DNA from 3 places in the Fictibacillus marinisediminis genome. Region 2 is predicted to be linked to each of the others. Evidence: riboswitches for the same ligand, from Rfam matches in the RefSeq annotation. Region 2 holds a riboswitch; each other region holds the start of a gene.
What was found. A riboswitch is a leader RNA that binds a small molecule or an ion and turns the genes downstream of it on or off. The one in region 2 is predicted to bind S-adenosylmethionine.

Region 1 (5,418 bases), 2.6 Mb from region 2:
TTTTACGAACTACGGCTTCATTGATAAACAAAAACCGGGCATCCTTGAAAAATTGAATGATAAATCCTCAGGAAAAGTTCATACCTTCCTCGATGATATTGTGGGTGCGATTGCGGCCGCTGCTTCCAGCCGTCTTGCCCACCGTGCAGCCAATACTGAGTAATCAGAAGAAAACAGCTCCCCACCGGAAGCTGTTTTTTCAGTTTATACAAATGCTTTCCATTCATCCAGTCCATTCACCGTGTACGTCGGCTGAATATCAACCAGGCCGAGGTGCTCCTTCTGGGTTACACCCGTGTGTACAAGGAGGGTATCAAGGCCAGAACGTATTCCCGCCAAGATATCGGTATCGTAATTGTCGCCGATCATCAATGTATCTTCCTTCGCGGTACCGAGCTCTTCAAGTGCCATCTCCATAATAACCGCCTCCGGCTTACCAATAAAGGTCGGTTCTACCCGTGTGGAAACAGCAACAACAGAAGTCAGCGAGCCGTTTCCTGGTAAAAGGCCTCTTTCGGTAGGCAGAGCAATATCTCCGTTGGTGGAAATAAAACGAGCGCCGTTTCTCACAGCAAGACAGGCAATCGCTAATTTTTCATAGTTGATCGAACGGTCGATCCCCATAACCACAAAATCAGGCTGCTCCTCAGTAAGGGTGAAGCCCTTTTCCAATAATGCCTGTCGAATCCCTTCTTCTCCGATGCAATAGACAGTAGCGTCTGGTTTAATTTTTTCAATATAGTTGGCAGTTGCCATGCTTGTCGTGTACACATGATCCGAGGTGGCTGGGATTTCAAAGTTTTGGAGAACAGATGCCACTTCTTCTTTCGTTTTTGAAGAGTTGTTCGTCACAAAAAGATAAGGGAGGCCTCTCCTGTTCAGCTCCTGAACGAATTGCACCGCCTCTTCAATCCGTTCCTTACCTCTGTACATCGTTCCATCCAGATCAATCAAATAGCCTTTATATTTTTTCATTTCACAAACTCCTTTTTTCAGTCAAAGGTTAGTGTACCAAAATTGGGACCTTCCTAACAAAAATTCGAACCCCTTATCTCTCCTTTTCCCCTTTATGTATTTTTTTCCATTTGGAGTGCACGATAAGAAAAAAGGAGGTCATCTTATGTCTAAAAATATAAATGAAACTGTTGTTTCTGGAGTACAAAACGCATTGAATCAAATGAAACAGGAGATTGCCAGGGAGTTTGGTGTTTCTTTAGGAGCAGATACGACGTCTAGACAGAACGGTTCGGTTGGCGGCGAGATCACGAAGCGCCTCGTACAGATGGCTGAGCAACAGCTTTGAAAGAAAGTAGCTAGACATCACATCTTTTCAAGTTTTCATTGATATCAAAAAACCAGGAGGGATTCCCTCCTGGTTTTTATTTCGGCGTTCCTGGCTGAAAATATTCAATTCTCTCCCGGTCAGGGCCATAGAAGAAAATATACTGAGAACCATCCGGCAACGATGTCTCCTTATCTTCGACTAACAGAACGCTATGATTCTTCAGCTCCTGAATTTCTTTCGAGAGATCATCTACGGTAAACGCCACATGATTCACTTTTCCTTCTTCAGCCAGCTGTCTATTGTGGCCTCCTACCAGCTCAACCAGGATCTCCCCTTCCAGTCCCAAAAAAACTAGTTCGATTCCTGGCTTGGAGTGTTTCATTCGGTTGATTACATCCAAACCTATGATGTCACGGTAAAAGGAAATGGATTCTTCCAAGTTTTCAACCATAATTCCTATATGCTCAAGCTTTCTTACAGCCATACCAAACATCCCTTCCAATTTCGATTCATTCACCTGAAAATTTCATACTTGTCTTAAGTATAGTAGAAAGGGAGTTTATTGAACATAACAATTACTGGCCGCTTGGAACCGGACTTATTACCGCTAGTGCCTGCTCGAGATCATAGATAATATCATCAATCGTTTCAATGCCCACCGATAGCCTTACCATCTCAGGCGATACTCCTGCTCTAAGCTGCTCTTCCTCTGTCAGCTGCTGATGCGTAGTGCTTGCCGGATGGATAATCAAAGATTTGGAATCCCCAACGTTCGCCAAGTGAGAGAATAACTTCACACTTTCGATGAGCTTTCTTCCTTCTTCTACACCGCCTTTTACCCCGAAAGTGAGGATAGCACCAGCACCTTTAGGCAAATATTTCTGCGCCAGCTCATTAAACTTGTTATCTTCTAATCCAGGATAGTTCACCCAGTCGACAGCAGGATGTTCTTTTAGGTATTTCGCCACCTTCAGGGCATTTTCACTATGCCGTTCTACACGCAGTGCCAGCGTTTCTAACCCTTGAATAAAGAGGAAGGAGTTAAACGGCGATACGCAAGAACCGAGGTCTCTGAGCAATTGGACACGCGCCTTGATAATATAAGCCAGCGGTCCGACTGCTTCCGTATAAACGACGCCATTATAGCTTTCATCCGGCTCCGTAAGTCCCGGGAATTTGCCGTTCGTCCAATCAAACTTACCGGAATCTATGATTAATCCTCCAATCGATGTGCCGTGTCCGCCAATGAATTTTGTAGCGGAATGAACGACAATGTCTGCTCCATGCTCGATCGGACGGCAAAGATATGGTGTCGCAAACGTATTGTCTACGATAAGGGGAACACCTGCTTCATGAGCAATTTCTGCAATGGCCGAGATATCTGCCACGTCAATTTTCGGATTCCCGATCGTCTCGATGTAAACGGCTTTTGTCTTTTCAGTAATGGCATCACGGAAGGACTGAAGGTTATCCACATCTGCAAATTTAAAATTGATTCCGAGCTTCGGAAGTGTATTCGCAAACAAGTTATACGTTCCGCCATATAAAGAGCCAGACGCTACAATTTCGTCACCTGCTCCCGCTATGTTTAATATGGAATACGTAATCGCCGCCTGGCCGGATGCCACCGCCAGCGCTCCTACACCGCCTTCAAGCTTTGCAATCGTCTGTTCAAACGCATCCTGTGTCGGGTTCATGATTCTGCTGTAAATATTCCCAAACTCTTTTAAACCAAAAAGGTTGGCTGCGTGCTCCGTACTGTTGAACTGATAAGACGTTGTCTGGTAAATCGGAACCGCCCTCGCGCCTGTTGTCGGATCTACTTTCTGTCCCTCGTGCAATGAAACCGTCTCAAAACCATATTCTCTTTCTTCACTCATGTTCAATCTCTCCTTCTAAAATGTAGTGGTTTAAACAGAGGCAAGGATCTGAGTAAAATGTTAGCCAACAAGAAAAGCTGAAGTGCCCTACTAAGGTCCGACAAGCGCTGGAGTTCTTCTCAAGCAACACGTTTTTTGTGTTGAGGGAGAAGAACGAAGACGACTAGGATGAAAAGAAGATCTTCCTTTTCATCTATCGAGGACCTTAGCTGCATTGGGCACTGAAGCTGGACAATCAAAAAGACCTCTTCTAAAAGAAGAGGTCGCAGTTTTCACCGTCGGCTCTCATCTTTCAGAACATTTGCGTGTTCTGCTGAAATTAGCACCATGCATTTCTGCTGGTTGCCGGGTTTCATCGGGTCAGTCCCTCCACCTCTCTGGATAAGATACATCTGAATATTAAGTTATTTTGAATAATACTGAACTTTAATGTTGAAGTCAACCCTTTTTTCACGATAGGAGAGTGGCCAAGTTTTTGGCACGCTCCCCAGGGCCGATGTTCGAAACTTTGCATTTTTTATTTTCTGCTGCAGTCAGCAATACCTTAAAAACAGAGTTGATGGGATATGGAAAAAGAGAGCACCTTTGATGGAGCTTCCTGACGTCCTTCGTGCGTCAACAGATGGAAAGAATAAAGAGCGGATGATCGTAAAAATCCAATAAAAAATAACCCTATTGGCGGATCGGCCAGTAGGGTTTTATGCGTTTTTCTCTTCGGAAATCAAATATTTGCAATACGAGCCGCCTTTAGCAAGACACTCTGTGCGTTCCACATGGTCTGTACCGAGCATTCTCTGGAATAAAGAAAGCTCACATGAGCAGGCATGCTGATATTCATTTGCTACTTTGGCAATCGGGCAGTTGAATTCTTTTAATTCATACTGGCCGTCTTCTGTTTTTTCCCACTCGACCATATAGCCGGCTTCGTTTTGAATGTCGGCGAGTTCTGCCACCTTTTGCTCAAAGCTCTTATTCTCCATCCGTTTCTTATACTTATCATTTAAGCGGTTTTCCCGGCGGACAAACAATTCATGCACAGCTTTCTCACCGGCAATCTCCTGAATGTCTCTCATAAATTCAACGGTCAGCCCCGAATAGTTGCGCGGAAATTGTTCATCCGCTTCTTCGGAGAGCTGATACACATTCAGCGGCCGTCCCATGGCCTGGCGGACCAGGGTGGTTTCAACGAGCCTGTCTCTCTCTAATGTATTTAAGTGGCGCCTGACAGCCATCTCGGTAATCCCCAGGCGGCTGGCCATTTCAGTAACCGTCAATTTTCTATATCGCTTAAGCATATGAATGATTTCAGAACGGGTAGAGGTGTTATTAGCCATAGCCATTAACAATCACCTTCCTTACCCCTATCTTACAGCATTTGCAAGCAAAAGTACATTCTAAACAAAAATGTTTAGAAAGAGGGATCGCAGCTTTTACTTCTGATCCTCTTCAGGCAAAAATGCAGAAACAGGCCCCAATTCTTGTTCAATATAGCGTCTCACATCGGCAGGGAAACTTTCGATCGATCCAACATTTTCCAAAAGGACCTCGGAAATTTCAGAATGGCTGACACTCGCAAATTGCTGGACCAGCATTTTGCGCAGCAATACAACCTTTTTCAATCCTTTCGCATTTTGCGCCGTGATCACTCTTTCATCCTCAAGGATATCCAATATGTCTTCATAACTGCCCGGATCCCTCATGATGAAGCCATCGATCATCGAATTCCCAACATCGATCATACTTTCGATGATAACGTGAGCCGCTCGTTCAAGAGCCAGCTTTTCTACATCACCTTCCTTGCCGGCCAGTTTCTTTGCCTGCTGAAGCAATGATTCCAGAAATACTAAATGGTGTTCAATCTTTTTTCTGTCAACAAAATACATATGTATCACCCTGCCTTGTCATTCTGCATAGTCCTTATTAGTTTATCACAAAAATCAAGGAGGATTACGGAAGTAGCCTCCTATTTTCTTATTGCGGCTTGTCTGCTATCATGGGAAAGAAAGAAGGAAAGCCCTTGCGGCAAGGAGGACTGAATGTGGCAGAAGAACGCTTTTTTCTGTATGACGATACCGAGAAATCCGAGACACGCTTCGTAAGTTTTATGGGAACGAATACCCGATTTGACCTCGCCATTGTAAAAACAGGAAGACATTACGGCAAGAGCCTGATACTCGATCTGCAGGGAAGCCGTTTTTCCATCATAGGAGAAGATGACCTTGAAGAAGAGGGATACTTGGAGCATGTTTTCCA
Region 2 (5,418 bases):
TGCCTGCGTCGTGCTCTACTCCCTCCAATTCTCCAGTTTTATTCGCGATGGTTATCTTTTCTTCATCCATATAGGCGGGAAGCTTATAGCGAAACTGCTGATTTTGAAGAATGTTCATGATCGCTTGTTTGCTCTTGGCCTTTAACCTGCCTCCCCTGTCAATCTCCTTCAGCTGAAGAATAACATCTCTTGCTGAAGTATAGTTGTTCTTTCCTTCCTTAACAGCTTCGAAATCCATCAGCTTGCGCTGGAGCAATGTCTGGCTGCAGCCCAATTCAGCCAGCAGAGCATTAATTCTCACCATGCCTGTTTTTTCAATCATAATGTTGGCTGCCATGTTATCAGAAACAGTGATCATTAACGTGAGTATATCTGCTACAGTAACAGCTGATTCATCAGAAAAAAGCTGGAGAACCCCGGCACCGCCAACCCTTACCTCCTGTTTTAATGAAATACGGGAAGCGAGATCGATTTGACCTGCTTCTGTCTGCCGAAAGGCTTCAATTAAAATTGGTATCTTGATAAGGCTTGCGGCTGGGAATACCTCATCTGCCTGATACTCAATGTGGCCATCCTCCGTTTCAATCCAGTAAGCATAATCTCCATTTTGGCCGCTAATAATGTCATTTACCCTGTTATTCAGTTCATTTAACTTCATTCCGTGCTCCTTTCTAGTAAGTGCATTGCATTTTATCTGTATTTTGCAGTGATCGGATCGTATTTCTTTGAGATTGGATCGTATTTTCACGAAATCGGCGCGTATTCTTTCAGATCCGATGGCAACTCCTTTAAGATTATTCTCCACCACTACCACCAGGCTTCTTTTTTAGGGAAAAGAAATCCTTCTCGGCCAAAGAAAAAGAGCGCTCCCATTAAGCGCTCCTTCATTATTTCTGCTGATCGTCCTGTCCTTCGCTTTGACCCATATCATTTTCGTCGTTGTCTTCGTTGAAGTTGATCATATACGCACAGGCATCTGAGCAGTCACCGAACGCCACAACCGCCCCTACCGATTTGGTATTGGCTGTATGGCTGTTCTGGACGGTACTTCCAATATCGATGTTTCCATTTTGAGTCACACCATTTGTGATGATTTTTCCTATTCTGAAAGAAAAACGCAAATCTGTTCCATCCTTTTCGCTCTTTACCTACAGTGTATGGCTTGAACAAAAAGCTGATTGGACAGACTCCCTCTTTCGGTAAAAACAGGCGGGTGAACGTTAAGGCTGGTTAGTGACTGGAGCGGACGGGTTCGCTACCTGGCCTTGGTCGCTGATATCCGGATCGATGTTGCTGTTCACCATAAATCCAGTTGACGGAGAAAAGTCTCCAAGAGAGATCGTAGAACCAACTGACTTTGTATTGGCTGTATGGCTGTTATGGACGGTCGGGCCGATATCTATGTTACCGTTCATGGTCACACCATTCGTTTTGATATTAAAAATATTAAACAAATATGGCATGAGGTGACCCCCCTTCTTCTTTTATTGCTCCATTTCATTAAGGCTGGTTTGCAACCGAAGTATCTGCATTTCCGTATTCATTTTGATCATTAACATCCGGATCAAAGACCATGTTTTTCATCATGGCTTCTGCTGGTGAATGATCTCCAACAGAACTATTGTCGCCTGTAGATTTTGTATTTGCTGTATGGCTATTATGAAAGGTTGATCCCAGATTCAATGAACTGTTGCTCGCCAGACTATTTATCTTCAGATAGTAAATATTAACCATGCACCCCATTGCTATCTCCACCTTTAAAAGTGTTAGTGTAGTGTATGATAAATGTCCCTTAAAGGTGAAAAACGGGAATCAGGCTATTGCGGCTGCTCCTTTCCACTTTTCCACCATGTCTCCCCGAGCAACAGTACCTTAAGCCTGCACCCGCCCATCTGAATGAGAAAAGCAGAATGGCCGATCCATGTGATGGAATGATGCTGCCGGTTTTCTTTTAATCTGCTGATCCTTTTTCTGGCCTTGCGGAATCTGCTGAGCTAAATATTTTTGTTGCCGCGCTTTCTCTTCTCCACTGCAGCAATTCTTTAAATGTATGTGTGTTTTGTATCCCGTCAAGGTTGGTATACTTATTCTTCATAATCGGAGTCCCCCTGTGATAAAAAGCTCAACCATTTTTTCATTTGAAAAAGCTATTGAAATCTTCCAACAATTATTGTAAGGTATAGAGAATTAATTTTATAGCGATTTGGTTTCTTATCCAGAGAGGTTAAGGGAATGGCCCGTTGACACCTCAGCAACCTTCAGCTTTGCAGCTGAAAAGGTGCTAAGTCCAACAAGTTCGAATTGAACTTGGAAGATAAGAAGAATGACCTCGAACTTTCAAAGTCTTCTTCTTTAAGAAGGCTTTTTTTTATTTTATTGGGCCGCTGGAAGATACCGAACTAACAGGAGGACCGCATAATGGGATTATTGAAAGATCTTGAAGACAAAATCTTGATTGCCGATGGGGCAATGGGAACACTTCTCTACTCGTATGGAACGGATTGCTGTTTTGAGCAGCTGAATCTGACGCACCCTGATCAGATTCAGTCCATCCACCAGGCTTACATACAGGCCGGTGCAGATGTCATTCAGACCAATACGTACAGCGCCAACTATATTAAACTGCAAAGATATGGATTGGAGGAGCAAGTCAAAGAGCTGAATAGTGCGGCTGTAAGACTTGCAAAAAAGCAGCTGCCAATGAAACGTATGTACTGGGAACCATCGGAGGAATCCGTGGAACGGGCCCAAGCTCACTTACGATTGAAGAAATAAAGAGAAGTTTTAGGGAACAGCTCTACTGTCTTCTGTTGGAAGGAGTGGATGGCCTTCTTCTTGAGACCTTTTACGATTTGGAAGAATTGGAAACCGTTCTTGAAATTGCACGCAGCGAGACCCGCATTCCGATCATCTCGCAGATTTCTTTGCAGGAAGTCGGTATTCTAAATGACAGAACACCCATCAATACAGCGATTAGACGCCTAGAAGATTTAGGAGCGGATGTCGTAGGGCTGAATTGCCGTCTTGGGCCCTTTCATATGATCAAGACACTTGAGGAAGTAGAAATTCCAAAGCATGCCTATCTTTCCGCTTATCCGAATGCAAGTCTTCCTTCCTATGTGGATGGAAAATTTCAGTATGAAGGTGATGCGGAGTATTTCAAGAACAGTGCTTCACTTTTCAGAAACCAAGGCATCCGCCTTCTCGGAGGCTGCTGCGGAACAACTCCTGCTCATATTGAAGCTTTCGCTGAAGAGCTTCATGGACTGAAGCCTGTTACCGAAAAGGAAGTCAGACAGCGCCCAGAGCCTATTGCCGTTGTTGAAACGAGGCAGAAACCTGAGATTTCCCTGCCTGATATTCTAAAAGAAAGGCGATCGGTCATTGTTGAGCTGGATCCTCCCCGCAAGCTTGATACATCCCGTTTTTTTGAAGGAGCAAAGGCATTGAAAGAAGCCGGAGCAGATGCCATTACGCTTGCAGACAACTCGTTGGCATCACCAAGAATCTGCAATACCTCCCTATCTTCTTTGGCTAAAGCACAGACAGGAGTCCAGCCGATCGTTCATCTCGCTTGCCGAGACCGGAATATTATCGGTCTGCAGTCTCATCTCATGGGACTGCATACACTCGGACTTCACGATATTTTGGCAATTACTGGGGATCCGGCAAAGGTAGGCGATTTTCCGGGAGCTTCAAGCGTCTATGATGTTACCTCCATAGAACTGATTAAAATGATCAAACAGTTTAACGAAGGGGTTTCACTTTCCGGAAAAGACTTGGGACAAAAAACACAATTTACCGTCGGTGCCGCCTTTAATCCAAATGTGAAGTCACTGGAAAGAGCAGTTCAGAGGGCAGAGAAAAAAATAGAAAGCGGCGCGGACTACTTTATCAGCCAGCCGGTGTACTCTGAAGAGAAACTGCTGGAGTTCCACGAAGCTGTAAAAGATCTGCCGGTTCCTTTCTACGTTGGGATTATGCCTCTCACCTCAAGCCGCAACGCTGACTTTCTTCATTATGAGGTGCCGGGGATCAAACTGACAGACGATGTGCGCGGCCGTATGGCGAAGTTTAAAGACGACCCAGTTTCTGGAGCAAGGGAAGGCCTTGCCATCTCAAAATCTCTGATAGATGCCGCTTCTGAACTGTTTAATGGCATCTATTTGATCACCCCATTCATGCGATATGAATTGACGGCTGAACTGACGGAGTATGCCTACGAAATTGACCGCAAAAAAACAAGGAGGATTCAGAATGTCTAATCAAACCCTTGAACAACAGCTTAAGAATAAAATACTGATCATGGACGGGGCAATGGGCACCATCCTCCAGCAAGCCAATCTGACTGCCGAAGACTTTGGCGGCGAAGACCTGGATGGCTGCAATGAAAACCTGAACTTTACCCGTCCTGATGTAATTCTGGATGTCCATTTGCAATATTTAGAGGCAGGTGCTGATATCGTTGAAACCAATACGTTCGGGGCCACTGATATTGTGCTCGACGAATACGGCCTCGGCTATAAAGCATATGAAACGAACAAAATAGCAGCAGAGATCGCGCGGGAAGCGGCCGATAAGGTCTCCACCCCTAATTGGCCCCGCTTCGTTGCCGGATCAATGGGACCAACAACAAAAACGTTGAGCGTTACAGGAGGCGCAACATTTGAAGGGCTGACCTCTTCCTATGAAGAACAGGTAAAAGGCCTTCTGGACGGCGGGGTTGATTTGCTTCTCCTCGAGACCAGCCAGGATATGCTCAATGTTAAAGCAGGTTTTATCGGCATTAAACGGGCGTTTAAATCAGCCGGAAAGGAAGTCCCGCTCATGGTGTCAGGCACGATTGAGCCGATGGGTACGACACTGGCCGGCCAATCGATTGAAGCCTTTTACATCTCGCTTGAGCACATGAAACCTTTGGCTGTAGGGCTCAACTGTGCAACGGGGCCGGAATTTATGACCGACCATATCCGCTCCTTATCCGCACTGTCTCTTTCAGCGGTAAGCTGTTATCCGAATGCCGGCCTTCCGGATGAAGACGGGAACTATCATGAAACACCAGAAACTCTCGCAAAGAAAATCAGCGCCTTTGCCGCAGAAGGCTGGCTCAACATCGCCGGCGGCTGCTGCGGCACGACACCAGACCATATAAGGGCCATCGCAGAAGCGCTAAAACCGCTGAAGCCGCGTACTGTCCCTGAAAGCCATTCCCATGCCGTGTCAGGGATTGAGCCGCTGATCTATGATGATCCATCCATGCGCCCTTTGATGGTCGGCGAACGTACCAATGTTATCGGTTCACGAAAATTTAAGCGGCTGATCGCCGAAGGCAAGTTTGAAGAAGCGGCAGAGATCGCCCGCGCGCAAGTAAAGAAAGGTGCGCATGTCATAGATATCTGCCTTGCGGATCCTGATCGT
Region 3 (5,418 bases), 680 kb from region 2:
CTGTCTCGTTCACTAATCCCAATACCGAAGGTCCAAGAACAATCCCAATGATAAGTTTTCCAAGAACTGAAGGCTGTCCTAATCTTACACTCAGGCTTCCCGCTATTTTGGAAGCAATTAAAATAATGGCGATTTGCAGTATTAACATGTGAACAACCACCTTTCATTTTTTTTTGAAAACAAAAAAAGAGCCTGTCACCAAGGGCATAAATATCCCTTGGTGACAGGCTCCTCCAAGTCGTACGATTATTTTCTTAAATCCATTATACCATATTTACGGAAAAAATTTAAGTATTTGAATGCAATTTCCAGTTTGTTCCGTCATACTAGAGGGACAACGGATTTGGGATCGGACAAGGAACCTCTTAACGATCAGCGGGTCGGAGATGAATTAATCATCAGAGAATACGAAGCCTTTTAACATGAAATACTCCAAAATGAATCTGAGGTGTGAACGATGAAGAAAAAAATTGGACATATCACCATCCTTGTTAAAGATTTTGATGAGGCGGTTGCTTTTTATACGAATCAGTTGGGATTTGAACTATTAACTAATGTAGCATTTGGCAATGGACACAGATGGGTTACAGTAGCTCCTTCAAAGGAATCAGAGACCGCCATCGTTTTTGTGAAGGGTGATACGCCGGATAAAGCTGAAAGAATCGGCAGCCAGGCCTCCAATCATGCCTTCTTAGTCATTCAAACGGATGATTGTTTACGTGATTATGAAGAAAAGAAGAAAAAAGGGGTGAGCTTTCTAGGCGAACCGAAGGAAGTTCCTTGGGGCATTGAAGTCGTTTTTGAAGATCTATATGGCAACCGATTTGATCTTCTGCAGCATAATGGCATGTAAGAAAGAACTTCCCGTGTTGGAAGTTCTTTTAATTTTTTACTTGGTCGTGGCATCCTTTTAATCATCCATCCCACAAATACAATGATTACTCCGATTGCAGCTACACCGAGAGATTTCAAAAGCATTCGCTTATTTCCTCCACCTGTTAATTTTCCATATTATAACATTATTTCGGGGGATGCCTTTTAGAAAAGAAGGGTTTTGCATCCCTTAAAGAAAGGATAAAGAAAACATTCAAAAGAAGGGGATTTTACGATGAACAACGCAGCACTACGCTGTATGGAAGATCTTGTTTTCATGAGGCAGCTTCACTTATTCGACCAGACCGATGTCATTTTATATCATCCCGGACATTTTCCAGAATTAAATGAACAGCTGCTCTCCTTTTATGAAGAGAAAGGAGCAGAGCTGATCCTGATTCCTGGGGTTTATAACTCGTTCTTGAAACAAAATGAATATAATTACTATGCTCCTCTTTTATCAAAAGCGGGAATTAGTGAGCATCGACTGATAGCCATACCAAACCGGAATGAAGACAAAGGAGTAGAGAGTGTCATTCACTCTGCTTTTGAATTCTTAAATTCTACTCCTCATCAAAACGTTCTGTTGGCCGGAAAGTCTTTCTTCTGTCGCCGTTTTTACCTTCTATCTTCTTTGTACGCAAGTGATGATAAAGTTTTAGATGTTTTGCCTCTGGAGGATAATCGAGAAATTGTCCCTGAAAAATGGACTTTGAGTGAAAAAGGAAGGACAAGGATTCTCAACGAGGTTGAACAGTTGGCCTGCATAAGTAATGAGAAGCTATCAAAACAGTTAGAGGAGATGAGCAAATGAAACGTGTAGATGTGGTTTATGTTTTATTGTGGGACGAACGATCGGATAACATCTTTATGGTGAAGAACAGAGGGGATAAAGGTTCCTATTATACGCTTCCCGGGGGTGCAGTGGAGGAAGGGGAAACCCTTGAACAGGCTGCTGTCCGTGAAGTGAGAGAAGAGACGGGCCTGGAAGTAGAAGTAGAGAACGTATTTGGAATATCCGAGGCCTTTTTTGAAGAAAATGGGCATCATGTGATCTTCTTTACGTTCCTTGGCAAAATAACCGGTGGAAAGATTGGGACCCTATGTCCGGATGAAATCGAGGAAGTCGCATGGATGGATTATAAGGAAGCAGAGCCATATCTATATCTTCCGGATGGTGTAAAAGAAAGGATCATATCCAATCGTTCCATCTCCTACAGTCTGAGAGGAACCGTCAAAAGCTAAAAAGAAGTGCAGGATCCAAGAAAATAAGTGGCAATTATTTGATGAAAAAGAAGCTTTCTCGTAGATGAGGGGAAGCTTCATTATTTTTGAGGAGCTTGCTGTGTTTTTAGTGTGCAGGTAATGTGTTTGAATAGTGATTTTTGAGTTTACATGCGGGTTTATATGGTTTACTGTCCACTTTGCTGAGTTTACGTGCCGCTTTTAAGAGTTTACTGTCCGCTTTTTTCGCTTTACGTGCCAGATCAAGCATTTTACATGCCAAACACATCATTCCGCCCCATACCAAAAAAGAGCCTGGAGATAATTCTCCAGGCACTTATTTCATCTTAATTTGATACAGGGAGGACGGCGCCTTTGTATTCTTTTTCAATAAACGATTGGATCTTTTTAGAATGAAGCACTTCAACCAGGGTTTTAATGGCTTTCTTGTCTTTATCGCCTTGGCGGACAGTGATGATGTTGGCAAATGGAGAATCAGGCCCTTCTAGTGCGATGGAATCTTTCTTTGGATTAAGTCCAGCATCGATGGCATAGTTCGTGTTGATGACGATAGCATCTCCTTCATTGTACTGATAGGCCTTTGTAAGAAGAGCTGGCTCGATGTCAGCCCTAAATTTAAGTTTCTTTGGATTTTCAACAATGTCTTTCAGCTGTGCTTTGTACCCGACGCCTGATTTAAGCTTGATCAATCCTGCTTTTTCAAAGATAGAAAGAATTCGGCCATGCTCAGCTACTGAATTGCTTAGAATCACTTTTGCACCGTTCGGCAAATCTTTTAGTGATTTGTATTTTTTAGAGTAAACGCCCATTGGTTCAATATGAATGGCTCCAGCGTTTTCGAATTTATAGTTTGGATTTTCTTTCAGTTGCTGCTCCAGGTAAGGAATGTGCTGGAAGTAGTTAGCATCGATCTCTTTATTGGCCAGCGCTTTGTTTGGCAGAACATAATCTTGGAATTTAACGATCTTCAGGTCAATTCCTTTTTTCTTCAGCAAAGGAACCGCTTCTTTTAGAATGACAGCGTGCGGTACATTAGAGGCACCGACAGTTAATTTTTCTATCCTTTTCCCATCGCCGCTCGTGCTTGATGATCCGCATGCCGATAATGCTGCCGCGATCAATACTCCCAGTAATAATAATCCCCATTTTTTTAATTTCATTGATTCCCCAACCCCCATTTTCATTTTTTGATAGTGCTACACTGTCTTGAGAGCATGGATTTAAACCAAAAGCCCTCTATCTCAAAAGAGACAGAGGGCTTCCGAATAAATCCGTTGACCTCTCATCTCTCAGCTTTCGCTGTTAGATTTAGCACCGTTTCCATACTGATGATTCAGCATGAATGGTTGCCGGGCTTCATAGGGCTAATTCCCTCCACCTGCTCTTAATAAGAGTGTACTCATATCAAATTACTTCGTATTATGGCAGGTATTCAAAATAATGTCAATTCCTTTTTTTCCAACAGGGCCATTGTATAAATATATTTATGGGTGTTTGTGTCGGAGATCTTCAAGAAAAAGCGAACCTCTTGCAATCCACTGTATCCAATTCAAAATCCACCATGTGCAGCGTTCCTTTCCTTGTTCCTGCCATCTATCATAGCGAAATTGGGCCATGTTCTCCAATTAAGTTGCCCTATTTGTAAAAAAATGCAGACAAAACATGTGGAAGAAGATATCATTACAGTATGATCTATACGGCATAAGGAGGTACGAAATATGTCATCTGAAAATAACGGGCAGCCTAAAAAGCTGAGCTATCAGGAAGCGATCAAGCAAAAGCTGGCTGAAAAAAAGCAGCAGCAGGCTAACGGAAAGCTTTCTACAAACCCGGTTAAATCAACCAAACAAATGAAAAGCCAGCAGACGAAAAAGGCCAACAACCAGCACCGTCGCACTGGCGTTTAATTTTCACTATGAAACCCTTATATGAGGGTTTTTTTGTTTACTTAGAAAGGAGTCCTCATGAATATAATAAAACCAATTTTTCACCAGCTGGAGATAGCCAACCATTACATTCTGAAAATTTTAGAAATCATGGAAGAAAGCGACCTGGAACTTTCGCTGGGAGCGGAGAAAAGAACATTACGGGAACTGTTCGCCCATCTAGCCGTGATCTATAAAGCGGACTTTATGATCTTGAATGGGGCCACTCAGCAGGAGATGGAGGAGTTCTATGAAAAGCACCACCCCCAGACCCTTTTGGAAATAAAGGAGATGCTTCTTGATCATTTTGCTTTTTTAAAAGAGAAGACGGCGTGTTTTACGAATGAAGATTGGTCTGTTGTGACAACCTCGTGGTGGGGAGTGTCCTATTCAAGATACGAATGGATGCTGGAAATTCTCGGACATGTCTATCACCATAGAGGTCAGCTGCAGACGGTACTCGCCATAAATAGCAGAGACCCGAAAATTCAACTGTTTGAATAGCATCAATCTTTAATTCCCCTGGAAAGATAAGGTCACCAATCCATTTTTAATGACATATCATAAGGTAGCGGTGTATGAGGACGAGCATGCCTTCATCCATTGACTACCCTTTTTAAGTTGGCGGTTTTATGAAATTGAAAATGAGTACGAAAAAAGATTACCGCTGGCCGTCTGATGTTGCGATCGTCATCATCGGAATCTTATTTAAACTTTTGTCCAATATGGTGACAATCGGCCCGAACTGGCCGGTCTTTGTCATTGCTTTTATCCTTTATATTCCTTTACTTTACGCAGTTAGTTCTGAACATGATCTATGGTCGAGGAAATTTGCGATTCTTCGGGTTTTAGTTCTTACTTTTGCCTTGATGAGCAGCATGGTGGACTTGGTGTATTCTTTATTTTTTGGCATGCCGAGTGCCAGTGAATTATTTCAAAGTGCTGGTCTATTGTGGGCAGCGAACGTGCTGATTTTTGCGATCTGGTATTGGGAGATCGACAGAGGGGGGCCAATCCGGAGAAATTCAAAAAATCCAGGGAAGCCTGAATTTGGTTTTCCTCAGATGATGTCCTCACTGCCAGAGTGGGAAGGGTGGAAGCCTAATTTCCTGGATTACTTATTTGTAGCCTTTAACACAAGTGTTGCTTTCAGTCCGGCGGATACGGCTGTATTTTCCAGGCGGGCGAAACTCCTGATGATGACACAATCGGTGATCTCACTTGTTGCGCTCGTTGTATTGGCGGCACGGGCAATTAATATCGTGTAAGGGATGGTGAATGCCATCCTTTTTTAAGTTTATAAAATGTTAAATTTTTCTTCATATTTCCTCAACAATACTTATTTATCGTAGGAGGTGAGCGATAACGACATCCT

Region 1: it holds a riboswitch for S-adenosylmethionine, as region 2 does, so the genes downstream of both, LCY76_RS17295 (homocysteine synthase) here and LCY76_RS03440 (bifunctional homocysteine S-methyltransferase/methylenetetrahydrofolate reductase) in region 2, are expected to answer to the same signal.
Region 3: it holds a riboswitch for S-adenosylmethionine, as region 2 does, so the genes downstream of both, LCY76_RS07210 (MetQ/NlpA family ABC transporter substrate-binding protein) here and LCY76_RS03440 (bifunctional homocysteine S-methyltransferase/methylenetetrahydrofolate reductase) in region 2, are expected to answer to the same signal.

The regions. Positions count from the first base shown of each region.
Region 1 covers NZ_JAIWJX010000002.1:3,236,081-3,241,498, forward strand. The annotation lists gene LCY76_RS17275 (phosphatidylglycerophosphatase A family protein) at 1-163, shown strand, start outside; gene LCY76_RS17280 (TIGR01457 family HAD-type hydrolase) at 205-975, opposite strand; gene LCY76_RS17285 (alpha/beta-type small acid-soluble spore protein) at 1,121-1,303, shown strand; gene LCY76_RS17290 (VOC family protein) at 1,380-1,769, opposite strand; gene LCY76_RS17295 (homocysteine synthase) at 1,861-3,165, opposite strand; SAM riboswitch class I at 3,448-3,553, opposite strand; gene LCY76_RS17300 (helix-turn-helix transcriptional regulator) at 3,864-4,505, opposite strand; gene LCY76_RS17305 (DUF86 domain-containing protein) at 4,596-5,048, opposite strand; gene LCY76_RS17310 (DUF3055 domain-containing protein) at 5,204-5,418, shown strand, end outside.
Region 2 covers NZ_JAIWJX010000002.1:621,995-627,412, reverse strand. The annotation lists gene LCY76_RS03465 (serine hydrolase) at 1-658, opposite strand, end outside; gene LCY76_RS03460 (spore germination protein) at 888-1,121, opposite strand; gene LCY76_RS03455 (spore germination protein) at 1,221-1,463, opposite strand; gene LCY76_RS03450 (spore germination protein) at 1,501-1,743, opposite strand; gene LCY76_RS03445 (hypothetical protein) at 1,952-2,095, opposite strand; SAM riboswitch class I at 2,209-2,321, shown strand; partial or broken gene LCY76_RS03440 (bifunctional homocysteine S-methyltransferase/methylenetetrahydrofolate reductase) at 2,419-4,265, shown strand; gene metH (methionine synthase) at 4,258-5,418, shown strand, end outside.
Region 3 covers NZ_JAIWJX010000002.1:1,305,384-1,310,801, forward strand. The annotation lists gene LCY76_RS07190 (cation:proton antiporter) at 1-148, opposite strand, end outside; gene LCY76_RS07195 (VOC family protein) at 458-853, shown strand; gene LCY76_RS07200 (hypothetical protein) at 1,109-1,687, shown strand; gene LCY76_RS07205 (NUDIX hydrolase) at 1,684-2,118, shown strand; gene LCY76_RS07210 (MetQ/NlpA family ABC transporter substrate-binding protein) at 2,445-3,278, opposite strand; SAM riboswitch class I at 3,398-3,512, opposite strand; gene LCY76_RS07215 (hypothetical protein) at 3,837-4,025, shown strand; gene LCY76_RS07220 (DinB family protein) at 4,083-4,547, shown strand; gene LCY76_RS07225 (DUF1345 domain-containing protein) at 4,676-5,311, shown strand.